DNA from 3 places in the Shewanella piezotolerans WP3 genome. Region 3 is predicted to be linked to each of the others. Evidence: predicted binding sites of a transcription regulator. Region 3 holds the regulator's gene; each other region holds the start of a gene.

Region 1 (4,822 bases), 2.2 Mb from region 3:
GAACTCAGGTAGAGCCGGAATGATGTGCATGGTACCGAAAGATTGTGAAATACCGACTTTCAATACGCCGCGTGTTGCATCATTTAAATTATGAACGCTAGCAACAGCTTGATCTGCATCTCGTAACAGCTCCTCGCCTTGAGCATAAAGCAACTGGCCTGCTTCGGTAAGGCTTAAGCTACGAGTGGTACGCTGTATAAGTTGAACACCGAGCTTATGCTCAAGATCTGCAACTTGAGTGCTAACTTTAGACTTAGATATACCTAACTTTCGTGCTGCAGAGCTAAAACTACCCGCTCGAGCTACATGAGTAAAAATTGCGATTGGTTCTAAAAGTTCTAACATGTAAATCGCCTTAAGGTGTTTACGAGAGTAATAGTACTTCCATCGCTAAGATAAAGCTGACACAAAACATGTTACAGAACAATATCTTAAGTGAATATGCGTACGCTAGAGTAGAGTTGTACTTATTTAACCATTAAATGGTTTTGTTTTTATTTTTAGAAGTATACCAAAAAAACCTTAGATCTCATCATATAAGTACTTTTGTACTAGCATTAGCCAGACATTTTTGTAGGCTTTGACGTTTCAGGGCTGAGGTTTCGGTAATTAAAATATGAACCCGCTATCTCTATTTGGCGTTAAAGGGAAAACTAACTGGACAAGTCGAATGGCTTTAAACGAAAACCCCTGCATAAAGGTGGGATGCAGGGGCTGTTGCAATTTGGCTAGGCAACACAAGGATTTACATTTAATCGTTACAAATCTTGCTTATTCAAGCAGCTTTTTGCTTGCCGTTGCCACCAAAGAATAGTTCGCTAATTCAGGGATTTGAGCCTGAAGTTTTTTCTCTAACGCTGCTAAAGTCTCAAAGTTTTCACAAAGCCTTTCACCACGCGCTTCTAAGTCTTGTGCTTGCTCTTCCATTTGAAGCTCGATATCTTCTCCGATAGAGTCCATTTTCACTGAAAACGCATCCATTTTTGCCTCAAAAGAGTCACCATCGCCAGACATCATTTGGCTACCTAAGCTCATCATCATGGTGCCAATTGAGTTTTGAACTAGCTGCTCCATCTCTTTTTCAAACTCTTCACCAAATGCGCTTTCAAGGGAAGACTCGGTCGCCCCAAGATAAAACTTGTCACCATTTTGATAAGCAACGTCTTCAACTCGATCTTGCAAACCATCCATCATCTCATCAATTTTAGCCCCAGTTGCATCGCCGAGTAGCGGCGTCAGTGCCATACTCACAGCAGTTGATGCCATAGCTACGGCATCATTCACTAACTCAATGACCTCAGGAACTTGTGATGACACTTCATCAGCATATTGGCTAACCAGCTGTTGCTGCTGTTTGTTCAGTGAGATTTGCTCACCATTAACAAATAGCTTATTCATTTCAATACGGTATTGCTCTTTACCCACGTCACTCACTGTCAGCTTTTTAGGCTCTACAGTGACATCATAATTAAGTGATACTTCGCATTCATTGTTAAAATGTTCACCAGACTCGTCATGGGCACTGACTAATTGCAAACTAGAAGCTGACAGTAATACGGCTGAGACGCCGACAGAAGTAAGAAGTTTTTTCATCGCTGTAATCCTTTATCGCTTATAAATATAATTAGTCTAGATAAAGCACAGAGCATGCCAACAACACTAACCAATTGTTAATGAAGCTGAAATATGGAATTTAACCTTAGTACGGGAGTCTTTGGGAAGCTGATAATAGCCAATATTGCGAACTATTGGCTAAATATGACATTACTGAGTAAGTAAAACAGAGGATACTAAAAAATTGAACGACCCAATGTCTGACTAAGGGTCTCAAGCGCTGCGGTTCCAGCAAGTGAATTGCCATTAGTATCGAGCTCTGGAGACCAAACACATACCGACATATCACCGGGGATCACAGCAATGATCCCACCACCTACGCCACTTTTCCCAGGCATGCCAACACGATAGGCAAACTCTCCAGCACCATCATATAAGCCTGAAGTTGCTAGCAACGCATTTAACTGCCTTGTCTGCACTGGCGTTATTAGTTGTTTACCCGCCAAACTCTTTCCACCATTAGCAAGATAGATCATGGCTTTAGACAGATCGGCGCAGCTCATTCTCAAGGAGCAATAATGAAAATAACTCTTAAGGACAGTGTCGACATCATTGTTGAAGTTACCGAATGACTTCATCAGATATGCGATAGCGGCATTACGCGCACTATGCTGATATTCAGATCTGGCAACCGTTTTGTCGTAGCCAATCCTTTGATTATCACTCAGCCCGCGGACAATCTCCAACATTCTCTGTTTCGGCGCGCCTAAGCGGCCTTGCAATAGGTCTGCAATAACCAAAGCACCCGCATTAATAAATGGATTACGCGGTAGTCCTTTTTCTAACTCAACTTGCACCAAAGAGTTAAATGACTGGCCCGATGGTTCTTTGCCTACCCGAGACCAAATTTCAGGCTCTTCGTAATGCATTAGTGCCAGCGTTAAACTGAAGACTTTCGAAATACTCTGAATTGAAAAGGGCTCGAGATAATCTCCAGCCCCTATTGTGACACCATCTCTAGTCGTCACGGCGATACCGAGCTTATTGGCATTGATCTCAGCAAGAGCTGGAATATAATCAGCCACTTTACCTTGACCTAAAAGAGGTCGTACTTTTTCAATAACCTCTTCAAGCAATGCCAGCTCAGGCATTAACTCCACCAAATATCGTAAAGCTCACCGATTTCAACATCAGATACAGGCTGCCCTTCAAAGAAGGTTTTAACTGCAGCTCTGTCTTCATCAGTACACTTACCGATAGCTTGAGTAGCAATAATACCTTCCCACTCTTTATGGCCGCCACCATGGAAACCAAGGTCTCTAGGCTCAATAACCTCTTCGATGAACTGATCAACAATTGAGTCTATCTGCTCTTCGGTTACAGAGTCATTGAAAGTCCAGTTTGTATCGAAACCAAACTCTTGAAACTCATCAACGCGTAACTTTTTACGTAAACGACGACTACGATTAGCTGCCATGGTTATTCTCCCAGAAAGGTTATTTTATAAGAACGTAAATTTCAGCAGAGCGCTTAAACACGCTCAAACATGAGATCCCAAACGCCATGCCCTAAACGGTGGCCGCGCGCTTCAAATTTTGTTAGCGGACGATGCTCTGGACGCTCGACTACATCACCGGTAGCAGATTGGTTTTTGTAACCTGGCGCAGCAGTCATGACTTCTAACATGTGTTCGCTGTAGTTTTCCCAGTCAGTAGCAAGATGGAACACGCCACCAACTTTAAGCTTGCTGCGAATAAGCTCAGCAAATGGAGCTTGTACTATTCTGCGTTTGTGGTGACGTTTTTTGTGCCAAGGATCAGGAAAGAACAATTGCACGCGAGCTAAACTACCTTCGGCAATGCTATTTTCAAGTACCTCTAATGCATCATGATGATACACACGAAGGTTAGTCACGCCAGCTTCTGCTGCAACTGACAAGCATGCACCTACACCAGGCTTATGCACTTCAATACCAATAAAGTTAAGTTCTGGCGACGCCTTAGCCATCTCAACTAATGAACCTCCCATACCGAAGCCAATCTCTAGCACAGTGTCAGCTTCACGGCCAAACACTTCGACTAAATCGATCGCTTCTGGGGTATAATCTAGCCCCATAGATGGCCACTGCTGTTCCATCGCTTGAGCCTGCCCTTTTGTTAGGCGGCCTTCTCTTAATACAAAGCTTCTTACTTTGCGAAGGTATTTACCCTCTTCATTGAATTCAGCGGTTGTTACGTCGCTCATTTTCGCCCTCGCTTAAGACAGCTATTAATTAAAAAGAAAGGCATTATCCAAAGTTAAATCTTTAGTGCAAGCCCTATTGAGGCAAAATTATACCAATAATCTCAGTTTGTGCGAGTTACAAGCACTGTTTTACAAAAAATACTCACCAAGTCAGCTATTTTCCCGCAGTTGAAGCAGGATTCACTGACAATGATCGTTTAAACGAGTTAACAACTGTTGCTTGTTAAAGTATTCCTCTGTGGTTACACTGCGCCGATGAAAACTCCAGCCCCCTTTTCTCAGCGAATTATCAGTTGGTACGACTTACATGGTCGCAAACAACTTCCTTGGCAACAAAACAAAACCCCATATAAAGTGTGGATTTCAGAGATCATGTTGCAACAAACTCAAGTTGCGACTGTTATCCCCTACTTTGAAAAGTTTATTAGCCGCTTTCCCAGCATTGAAATATTGGCTGGCGCAGAGCAAGATGAAGTACTCCATCACTGGACTGGTTTAGGTTACTACGCCAGAGCACGTAATCTGCATAAAGCGGCTCAGCAAATTGTAGCCTTGCACCAAGGAAGCTTCCCTGTTGATTTTGAAGATGTATTATCCTTGCCTGGCATTGGTCGTTCGACAGCTGGCGCGGTACTGTCATTGTCACTAGGATTAAATCACCCCATTCTTGACGGTAATGTAAAGCGGGTACTGGCCAGGCATGGAGCAATTGATGGCTGGCCGGGGAAAAAACTGGTAGAAAATCAGCTGTGGCAACTCACTGAAGCGTTAACCCCAGCAAAAGAGATTCATAAGTATAACCAAGCGATGATGGATATTGGCGCTACGGTATGTACTCGCACCAAACCCAATTGTGCAGCTTGTCCGGTTGCGATTGACTGCAAAGCTCAATTGAGTGGGCGCCAACTAGAGTATCCAGGTAAGAAGCCTAAAAAAGTGGTCCCGGAAAAATCAGCATGGTTGCTCGTAGTAGAACACGAAAACCATGTTCATCTACAAAAAAGGCCACCAAGTGGTATTTGGG
Region 2 (4,822 bases), 160 kb from region 3:
TCTTGGGATGAATACTGGGAAAAATTGAAGCTAAAATTAGCTCCTTTTAAAAGAGTTTCATGGGAGCCTATAACGGAAGAAGCTCAAACGTCAGTGCATAAATCCAAGTTTTCAGGGATCCCCGTAGTTACTAGAAGTGGCTGGCCATGCTGTAAAAACTGCAATGAACCAATGCAACTATTTGCTCAAATTAACTCACTTGATATTCCAAATGAAGCAAAAACACCTTTTGGTGACGGTATTCTCCAAGTGTTTTATTGCACTAATGAGGAGCCTCATTGTGAAGTTGATTGTGAATCTTGGGCTCCGCATTCTGAAGCTACATTATTGAGAATTCTTCCGGTAGAGGTAGATGATACTTTTCAAGTCACAGAATCACCAGTTAAACGAGCATTTCCCGAAATAAGTGTTGTTGGTTGGAGAGAGCAAGAAGATTATCCTGACACAATGGAACTAGAAGATCTCGGGGTAAATCTATCAGAAGATGAAATTGATTTTTTGTGTGAAGATGAAGTGCCATTTGCAGGAGAAAAACTAGTTGGCTGGCCTTGTTGGGTGCAAGGTATTGAATACCCTAAATGTCGAGTTTGTGAAAAAGAAATGAATTTTATATTTCAAATAGATTCGTCAGGCGAAATACCATATATGTTTGGAGACTCTGGTTGTGCTCACATATCACAATGTGCCGAGCATAGAAATGAGCTAGCAATGGTGTGGGCCTGCTGCTAACAAGTCACTCTAAAGGAGAATGCTCTTTATACAGTTTGCTCAGTTTCGCTTCGCTACACAATTTTAGCAAACTAATAAAAAGCCCTTTAATGTGGGCGTTACTGCATATCCGTTTGCCGTACTTTCCCTAATTAAACTCAATACCCCAAGCGCCTTAACTCTAACAAGCTTTTGTCCAATAATGAGTTAGCTATTAAAATAGACTTTCTAGCTATTCATCTGAGTTGGGCTGCGCAAGCTTCTAAATCATGGATGATCTAGCTGAGCCTATAGGGATATATTCACGGCGACTTGCAAAAGCTCAATGCAGCTGAATGGCGCTTGATTGCCATATTTCCGCTTAACTTCGATACTGTTCGTTAGACTCCTCTGGCTACCTCATATCGGTCCAATAATGAGTTAGCGGCTAAAATGCACTTGCTAGTTATTCATCTGAGTTAGGCTGCGCAAGCTTCTAAATCAGGGATGATTTAGTAGAGCCTATAGGGATATATTCACGGCGACTTGCAAAGGCTCAATACAGCTGAATTACCTTAATCTCGATACTGATCTTAAGGCTCGCTAGGTTAAATCTATCCTATCCAGAAATAAGTCACCAAGCGAGACTTTACAGTTACAGTCGAGGAGCTATGCTCGGTGTCTCTGGCTGCATGCTTTGCTCCGCTAACCAGCGCTTTGCGCTTGATTGCCCCATAATCTTAATCAACGTCGGCTCTAGGTAACGGCCTAAATCGGGTTTGCGCCAATACATGTAACCGGGTAAGGGTTGCACAGTACCTGCGCCAAAGGTGCGCTGTATAAGGCTAGAAAATTCTGCGATACTATCATCATTCGGTACAGTTAACAGCGGCCAAAAATCGGTTAAAAAGGCATTAAAACTATCGAAGGATTGCAGCTGCTTTACACTGTAACGCTGTAATGCTTGCGCCAGAATAGGGACGCTCCAGTGGGACATAAATTCGGTATTGGCTATCACATCGATATTGCGCCTATGGTATTGCTGCCAAGCTAAGTTCACGCTATTAGTTTCATTGGCTACCCGCCAAACTAGGTAAAGATCAGATAGCCACTCATGTTGATAGGTGCTGTTTATCTCTAGATTTAAGCTTTGCATTGCCGCTATCGCTTCAAGGTGACCCAACTCATGCCAGTAAGTCAGTTCATCTTGCCGATTAAGCGCTAACGAGTAATGACCCGCTCCCCAGTTTACGCTGCGCTTATGCGGCAGTTTATCAAAATCAGTCACCAATACTCCGGCAATTTCGCGGTGAAGGAGCGGTAACACCATTGCTGCACGTGCGCCCATTGATAGCTGAAGTAATTGACTATTAGGCAACTGGACTCTAGCAGACTCAGGCAGTACCTCTAAACAAGTCGCTAGTGTGTCACGTTCGCAGATGAGGGCTTTTTGGGTTGCTATATCCTCCCAAAGAAAACCACTTGAAAGCAGTAAACCCGCAGCCAATGCTATAGCCATTGTGCGACTTCGCTATTGGCTTGCCATAGAGATTTTAATCGGGTCAATGGGATGTTCCTCTGCACACTCAACAGCAACATGACTGTTGCACTTTGGTGCACTCAAACTTAGGAAATAGCGCCACTATGGCGGGTTCTTTCACAGATTTAACCTTGATTGTACCTAATTTTTAATGATGTTGAATAAATGTGGTCAAGATTGCGTTAGAATAATGAGTAATTTTCCAATGTATTCGAGTTTTCCGTGGTAGAAAAAGCCCAATTTTCATCTCACCTTTATCATCCTAAGTACTGGCTCCTTTGGCTAGGTGTAGGTCTGATGCGTCTCACACAAGTATTGCCTTTGCGTATTCAAATGAAAATGGGCGCTGCGCTTGGCAGGATGGCAATGGGTATTATTGGCAAACGGGTGAATACTGCTAAACGTAATTTGCAGCTGTGTTTTCCCGAAATGAGCGATGCTGAACAACAAGTTCTGCTACGTGAGAATTTCGAACAAACGGGTAAAGCCATTTTCGATACCATTAATGCTTGGTGGTGGTCCGATGAAAAAATCCAGCAGCATATGACCATAAAAGGCCAACAACATGTTCAGCAGACACTCGATAATGGCCAAGGGGTGATTTTATTTGCTGTTCACTGTTTACCGTTAGAGATGGGCGCACGCATCTTTGGCCAGTTCCAACCGGGTGTCGGCGTATACCGTCCGCACAACAATGCGGTGATGGAATATTTGCAGGTAAAAGGACGACTACGCTCTAATAAGGCCTTAGTACCGAAAAGAGATCTACGCCAGATGGTGCGAAGCCTACGAGCGCCTAATGTTATCTGGTATACCGCCGATCAAGATTTTGGCCGTTCAAGTGCCACTTTCATCCCTTTCTTCGCCGTAGAAGAAGCCGCCACAATTACCGGAGCCACTACGTTGGCAAAGCTTGGGAAAGCTAAAGTGTTGCCTTTTTTTGTAGAGCGCAACAGCAGCGACACTGGCTACAATATCGAGATCCAAGCACCACTGGACAACTTTCCTGGTGAAAATGAAATTGAAGATGCTAAGCGCGGAAATCACATCATTGAGCAGATTATTAACCGCAACAAATCACAATACATGTGGCTACATAGACGCTTTAAAACCCGTCCTAATCCAGAAGATCCATCATTGTATAAGTAATCATTATCGCCCTTTGTAAAATTGACAACGGGCAACGGCTCACTTTGCTGCTAACCAATAGCAGCAAAGTCACTGTTTGTACAACTTTTATCCAGCCTAGTCCTCCAGCTGCAGTGTTAAAGTATCAACTCATTGTCAAAAAGACACTTAGTGTCATATGGACACACTAAGACATTGTCTTTATGACAACCCTCCGTTATCAACAAAAATACCAAAGTATTATAAATCAACAACATAGATAGTTGGCATGTTATCTGCTCTAGCAAGGTTCGCCTGAATAATAACGTTGCGCTAAGAGGACTTATGAGCAAACAAAGACTAACTGCAATGGCACTACTGCTGGTGCTAATTGCTTCATTTACCGTACTACTAAGTATTGGTAGTGAGATCTATCGAGAGAAGCCGCCTATCCCGACGGCTTATGTCGATAGCCAAGGACAAACACTGTTTAGCAAAGATGATATCGAACAAGGTCAGTTAGTTTGGCGCTCTATGGGGGGGCATCAACTAGGGTCTATTTGGGGCCATGGCTCATACGTTGCACCAGACTGGACTGCAGACTGGTTACACAAAGAAGCTCAGGCTTGGTTAGATATTACCGCTAAGCAACGCTTTAATAAAAACTTTGCTCAACTCGATTCACAGCAGCAAGCGGGACTTGAGCAAGCTCTGCGAGAAGATATTCGTCGCAACACTGTCGTCCAGCAAGCCAATGGCGATACAGATATCACCCTTTCAGCGACTCGTATCGCAGCGATTAAACAGGTAGAACAGCACTATCTAGCACTATTTGGTGACGATCCTAAGCTATCATCACTGCGCGAACAGTATGCGATGAAAGAGGGAACCGTTCCAAGCTTAGATCGCCGCGAAAAACTCAATGCCTTTCTATTTTGGGGAGCTTGGGCTGCTGTCACTGAGCGTCCAGATACCGACTATACCTACACCAACAACTGGCCATTTGACCCGCAAATTGGCAACACGCCAACCTCAGACAACGTTGTTTGGTCAATTTTAAGTATTGTCACCCTAATTGCCGGTATTGGCGCACTGGTCTGGCACCATGCCAGCGGTAAACATGAAAGCTTACCCAAGCCTGCCGATCAAGATCCTTTGTTCTTTACTAAACCGACGAAGTCTCAGAAGGCTGTAGGTAAATACTTTGTCACCGCAATCGGTCTGTTTTTACTGCAGATATTGCTCGGTGGGATCACCGCCCACTATGCCGTCGAAGGACAAAACTTTTATGGCATTCCACTTTCAGAGATCTTGCCATACTCAGTCACCCGAACCTGGCACACCCAATTAGCAGTATTCTGGATTGCCACAGCATGGTTAGGCACAGGACTTTACATTGCACCAGCACTGTCAGGTCACGAACCTAAGTTCCAGCGCATTGGTGTTAACATACTCTGGGTTGCCTTAGTGATTGTAGTCCTTGGCTCT
Region 3 (4,822 bases):
CTCAGGACTCATTTGACTAATCAGGCTATCTTTGAGTTCTTCGCCTAGCTCATCAAGAATTTCACCGGTATGCTCTTGGTCAATCAATTGCCAGAGGACTTGACGTGTTCGAGGTGGCGAAGATTCGAGGATAAAGGCGATATCTGTGGCTGCCATATCTTGCAGCATATTGCGGACATGGACGAACATCCCGCTGCCTAATGCTTTATTCAGCTGATTGAGGCGTTGATCTGTTGTTTCATTATCTAAGACTTCAATCGGCATGGATCCCTCTCAGGCTCGTATAAAAGGCGCATATAATAACGTAAGTAATACCAATCGGCTCAAGAAATAGCTCACTGAATTAATTGGATTGGTGTCAGAGGTATAAAAGGATAAATTTTACAGGAAAATAGGGCTAACTGTCTTCGTCAAATTTGGCATTGATTAAATGGCATATAGCCTCTAACGCTAGCTCTGCATCTGCTCCTGTGGCAACTAGCTTTATGGATTTGCCCATTCCAGTCTCCAACATTAGTAAGCCTAGTACACTTATAGCTGATGCTTGTTTTTCGCCTTGGATTATTGTGATTTCAGCATCAAATTCAGAAGCTAACACCACAAGTTTAGTTGCGGCTCGGGCATGAAGCCCAAGCTTATTGCATATGGTAACTTGTCGTTCAATCTTTGGCATTTTTTAACTCGCGGTGACTAGTCGTCACTTTATGCCGTCCATCTTTAAAGTGTTCAGCAAGCCTTTCGGTTACATACACAGAGCGATGTTGGCCTCCGGTACAACCAATAGCAATGGTCAAATAACTGCGATTATTACGCTCTAAGTCTGGCAGCCATGTACGCAGTAAATTTTCTATCTGCCAGATAAATTTATTCACCAATGGGCGTTGATTGAGAAAGTCCTGCACCGGCTTATCAAGCCCTGTCATTGGCCTTAGTTCTGGCTCCCAGTGAGGGTTAGGTAGAAATCTAACATCGAACATAAAGTCGGCTTCGGTAGGCATACCATGTTTAAATCCAAAAGACTCAAACTTGATCATTAGCTCTTTATCAATATTACCCAACAAAATTTCACGAACTTGATCGTTAAGATCGTAAATGTTGAGGTTTGAAGTATCGATATAGTGGTCGACTATTTTTGCTAATGGCTCTAGCTGACGGCCTTCAAGCTGAATGGCTTCTTTTAACGAAATATTCGAATGAGACAGTGGATGAAGTCGTCGGGTTTCGTTATAGCGTTTAAGCAATACTTCATCGCTTGAGTTTAGGAAGAAACTGAGTAGCTCGACACCTTTGGGCAAATTCGTTAGGTGCTTTTCCAGCTCTGTGTCTTTTTCTGGCATATTGCGAATATCGACACTAATTGCTACGAGCTCTGAATTACCCGTTAGCTGCTCTAACAGCGTTCCCATCATAGGTAACGGAAGATTATCGACACAATAATAGCCGAGATCTTCTAACATCCTTAGAAGAACGGATTTACCAGAGCCTGAACGACCAGAGACAAGAACGAGTTTCATCTTTTGACTACCTGATAGAAGTTAGAGTGAGTGTTTTATACCAATCAGTATAAGAAGTTGATCTACTCAGAGTGTTTATTACGAACTAGTTCAAGGCGAATAAATGACATAATGGTTATTCCCTTATGAGTTTACTCAATGCAGAAGTCGCAAGTCAAAACACTCCTTACAGGCGAGTCATAGCGGTTCTGATGCTGCGTTAATGAACTTGAACCTATTCTCACTATGCTCTTCATTCATTGCAAACCACATGGCCAAGCATGTTCCTGACATGCTTAAGGTATTCCCACCACCCTTGGAGCTCAGATACGGTGGAGGTCTTTAATGCAGGAGCATTTAATGACCTAACCTCAAGCCGCTAAACTCTCGCTGAGCGATCAAATCTTTATACAGATTGGTATTATATATGTTTACAAGATGTACAAGGGTATAGATTAACTTTTTTATTGGTGAAAGCAAGAGCTTAGGCAAGAAGGAGATAATAAATAATATTGCTGTCATAAATACTAAGGTCTTTAAATAACCTATTTGTATTACATAAGGTTACTTAAGGACCTGAGTCATTAGCTATTGAGTGATCAAATCGTACAGCTCTGATTCACTGGTGCTTTTTCTCAACTGCTTAACGATAGCTTTATCGTTAAGCTTTTCAGCCATTGAAGACAAGGTGGCTAAGTGTTGCTCACATTGCTCTGCTGGAACCAAAAGTGCAAACAATATATCGACCGGCTGTTTATCTATCGAGTCAAAAGAGATCGGTGTTTCGCATTTGATTAATATGCCCAATGGATGGTCAATATTGGTCAATCGCCCATGCGGGATTGCGATACCGTTGCCTATACCTGTGCTACCCATTTTTTCGCGTGCCAAAAGGCTCTCGAATATCTCTTGTGAAGATAGAGTAGGGTACTGGACAGCGGCAATGTCGCTGATTAGTTCCAGTACTTTTTTCTTACTGCCCGGAGTGGCACAGGTGGTGCACTCCGGCTGCAGGATGGTACATAGTTCCATCGTTAATGTTTGGTCAGCTTCTCTTTGTGTTTAATAACCTGACGATCTAATTTATCGATCAGGGAGTCGATTGCGGCGTACATGTCCGCATGTTCCGAAGTAGCAAAAACTTCACCTTTTTTAAGGTGAATTCTGGCTTCGGCAATCTGCTGCATTTTTTCTACATTCAAAATGACGTGGACATTATTGATCTGATCGAAATGACGTTCAAGCTTTGTAAACTTTTCTTCTACATAGCCACGCAATGATGCGGTGATTTCGATGTGATGTCCAGTAAGGTTAATTTGCATAGAAAATTCCTCCAAGTGCCTAATTTTGAGTTATAAACTCTTACGTTGGTTTGAGGGCGGGATCAGCATTGCTTCACGATATTTCGCGATAGTACGACGAGCAACTTTTATCCCTTGTTCTGCCAAAAGTTGCGCCATTTTGCTATCGCTTAATGGTTTCTTTTGGTTTTCAGCTGCGACTAACTTCTTAATAAACGCTCTAATAGCTGTTGATGAGCACTCTCCACCGTCGTCGGTTCCGACATGACTAGAGAAGAAATACTTTAATTCGAAAATACCTCTGGGGGTATGCATATACTTTTGAGTGGTAACCCTTGATATGGTGGATTCATGCATCTCAACGGCTTCTGCGATATCATTCAAAACCATTGGTTTCATGGCTTCATCGCCATACTCAAAGAAGCCTTGCTGGAATTTTACAATGCAGTTACTGACCTTTAGTAAAGTTTCATTACGGCTTTCTAAACTTTTAATAAACCACTTAGCTTCCTGCAAATGACCACGGATGAACTGGCCATCGGCTTGGCTTTTAGTGCTGCGAGCCATTGAAGCATAGTGCTGATTAACATTAATTTTAGGCATGTAATCTGGGTTTAGCTCAACCACCCAGCGACCTTTCTTTTTGGCCACTGATACATCGGGAATAACGTATTCATCTTTGCTGCGAGTGACTGCTAACCCTGGTCTTGGGTTGAGAGTTTGGATCAGGCTAATGGCTTCACGTAGTTCATCTTCTTTAAGCTTAGTTTTACGCATTAACTGTCTAAAGTCGCGTCCTGCAATCAAATCTAAGTAGTCTTTGATGAGTAGGCGGGCATGGTCAATATGCGGTGTGGTAGCGGCATATTGGGCCAGTTGGATCAATAGACACTCGCTTAAGTCGCGAGCGGCAACGCCAATGGGGTCAAAATGCTGCACGCGCTTGAGTACGGCTTCGACTTCATCAACCTCAATTTCAGGGTCGCCCATTGCCTCAAGAATATCTTCGCAGTTTTGAGTGAGGTAACCACGTTCATCAATAGCATCAATAATGGCGGTGGCGATAGCAAGATCGTTATCGGAAAATGGTGTTAAGTTCTTTTGCCACTCAAGGTGCTCATATAAGCCTTCGCTGGTTTCACCTTGGAATGGCATATCGTCATCGCGCATACCGCCAGAGCTTGCATTTGAAGAAACGGTATAGACTTCGTCCCAAGTGGTATCCATCGGCAGATCATCTGGCATTGAATCTTGGGTTAATGCATCAGAGGTTTCTACTGCAGCGCTATCTTGCTGGGGATCAACTTCGGCGCTGGCGCTGTAATCGTTGTCACTATCGGATTCTGAATAGCTATCGGATTCGCTGGTGGTGCGATCTTCATTGCTGACAGGTTCACTGTCAGATTGCTCTTCATCTAATTCTAGTAGGGGATTTGACTCTAATGCTTGCTGGATCTCTTGCTGCAGCTCTAAAGAGGACAGTTGCAGTAAGCGGATTGCCTGCTGTAACTGTGGAGTCATGGTTAGCTGCTGACCCATTTTGAGCTGAAGTGACGCTTTCATCTTACCGCTATTCCCTACACTGTAATTAAACGTTGAAGCTCGTTAATTTGGCGAAGAGAGCATAAAGGGCCAACACTATGATTATATTAGTATACTTAACTAGTGCCGCGCTTTAAACGCTCATGTTGTTGATTAACTATAGCCTGAATTGTTCACCTAAGTACACTGCTCTAACCTGCTGGTTGTCTAAGATTTCAGCAGGCGTACCCTCAGCAATGAGATTTCCGTGACTTACGATATATGCATGCTCACAAACGTCTAATGTTTCACGAACATTGTGATCAGTAATTAGCACACCTAAGCCGCGGCTTTTTAGCTGCTCAATGATTTTTTTAATGTCGATGACCGAAATTGGATCTACACCTGCAAAGGGTTCATCAAGCAATATAAATTTTGGGTTGGCAGCTAGCGCTCGTGCAATTTCAACTCGACGGCGTTCACCACCTGAAAGTGCCATGCCTTGGC

The links. Region 3 encodes sigma-54, which starts transcription at its own class of promoters, with help from an activator protein. Its sites were predicted from a motif close to GTTGGCACGNNNNTNGNNT; they were not measured.
Region 1: the regulator sigma-54 is predicted to act here: its motif matches at 1,637-1,655, upstream of SWP_RS16410 (YggN family protein).
Region 2: the regulator sigma-54 is predicted to act here: its motif matches at 3,618-3,636, upstream of SWP_RS03700 (nitric-oxide reductase large subunit).

The regions. Positions count from the first base shown of each region.
Region 1 covers NC_011566.1:3,896,049-3,900,870, forward strand. Annotated here, with positions in the region: gene SWP_RS16405 (LysR family transcriptional regulator) at 1-345, opposite strand, end outside; gene SWP_RS16410 (YggN family protein) at 772-1,593, opposite strand; gene glsB (glutaminase B) at 1,791-2,705, opposite strand; gene SWP_RS16420 (YggL family protein) at 2,705-3,031, opposite strand; gene trmB (tRNA (guanosine(46)-N7)-methyltransferase TrmB) at 3,085-3,798, opposite strand; gene mutY (A/G-specific adenine glycosylase) at 4,054-4,822, shown strand, end outside.
Region 2 covers NC_011566.1:840,297-845,118, reverse strand. Annotated here, with positions in the region: gene SWP_RS03715 (DUF1963 domain-containing protein) at 1-729, shown strand, start outside; gene SWP_RS03710 (hypothetical protein) at 1,343-2,206, opposite strand; gene SWP_RS03705 (LpxL/LpxP family Kdo(2)-lipid IV(A) lauroyl/palmitoleoyl acyltransferase) at 2,450-3,376, shown strand; gene SWP_RS03700 (nitric-oxide reductase large subunit) at 3,680-4,822, shown strand, end outside.
Region 3 covers NC_011566.1:678,830-683,651, forward strand. Annotated here, with positions in the region: gene mgtE (magnesium transporter) at 1-264, opposite strand, end outside; gene SWP_RS02975 (HPr family phosphocarrier protein) at 398-673, opposite strand; gene rapZ (RNase adapter RapZ) at 660-1,514, opposite strand; gene ptsN (PTS IIA-like nitrogen regulatory protein PtsN) at 2,082-2,525, opposite strand; gene hpf (ribosome hibernation promoting factor) at 2,528-2,815, opposite strand; gene SWP_RS02995 (RNA polymerase factor sigma-54) at 2,846-4,357, opposite strand; gene lptB (LPS export ABC transporter ATP-binding protein) at 4,494-4,822, opposite strand, start outside.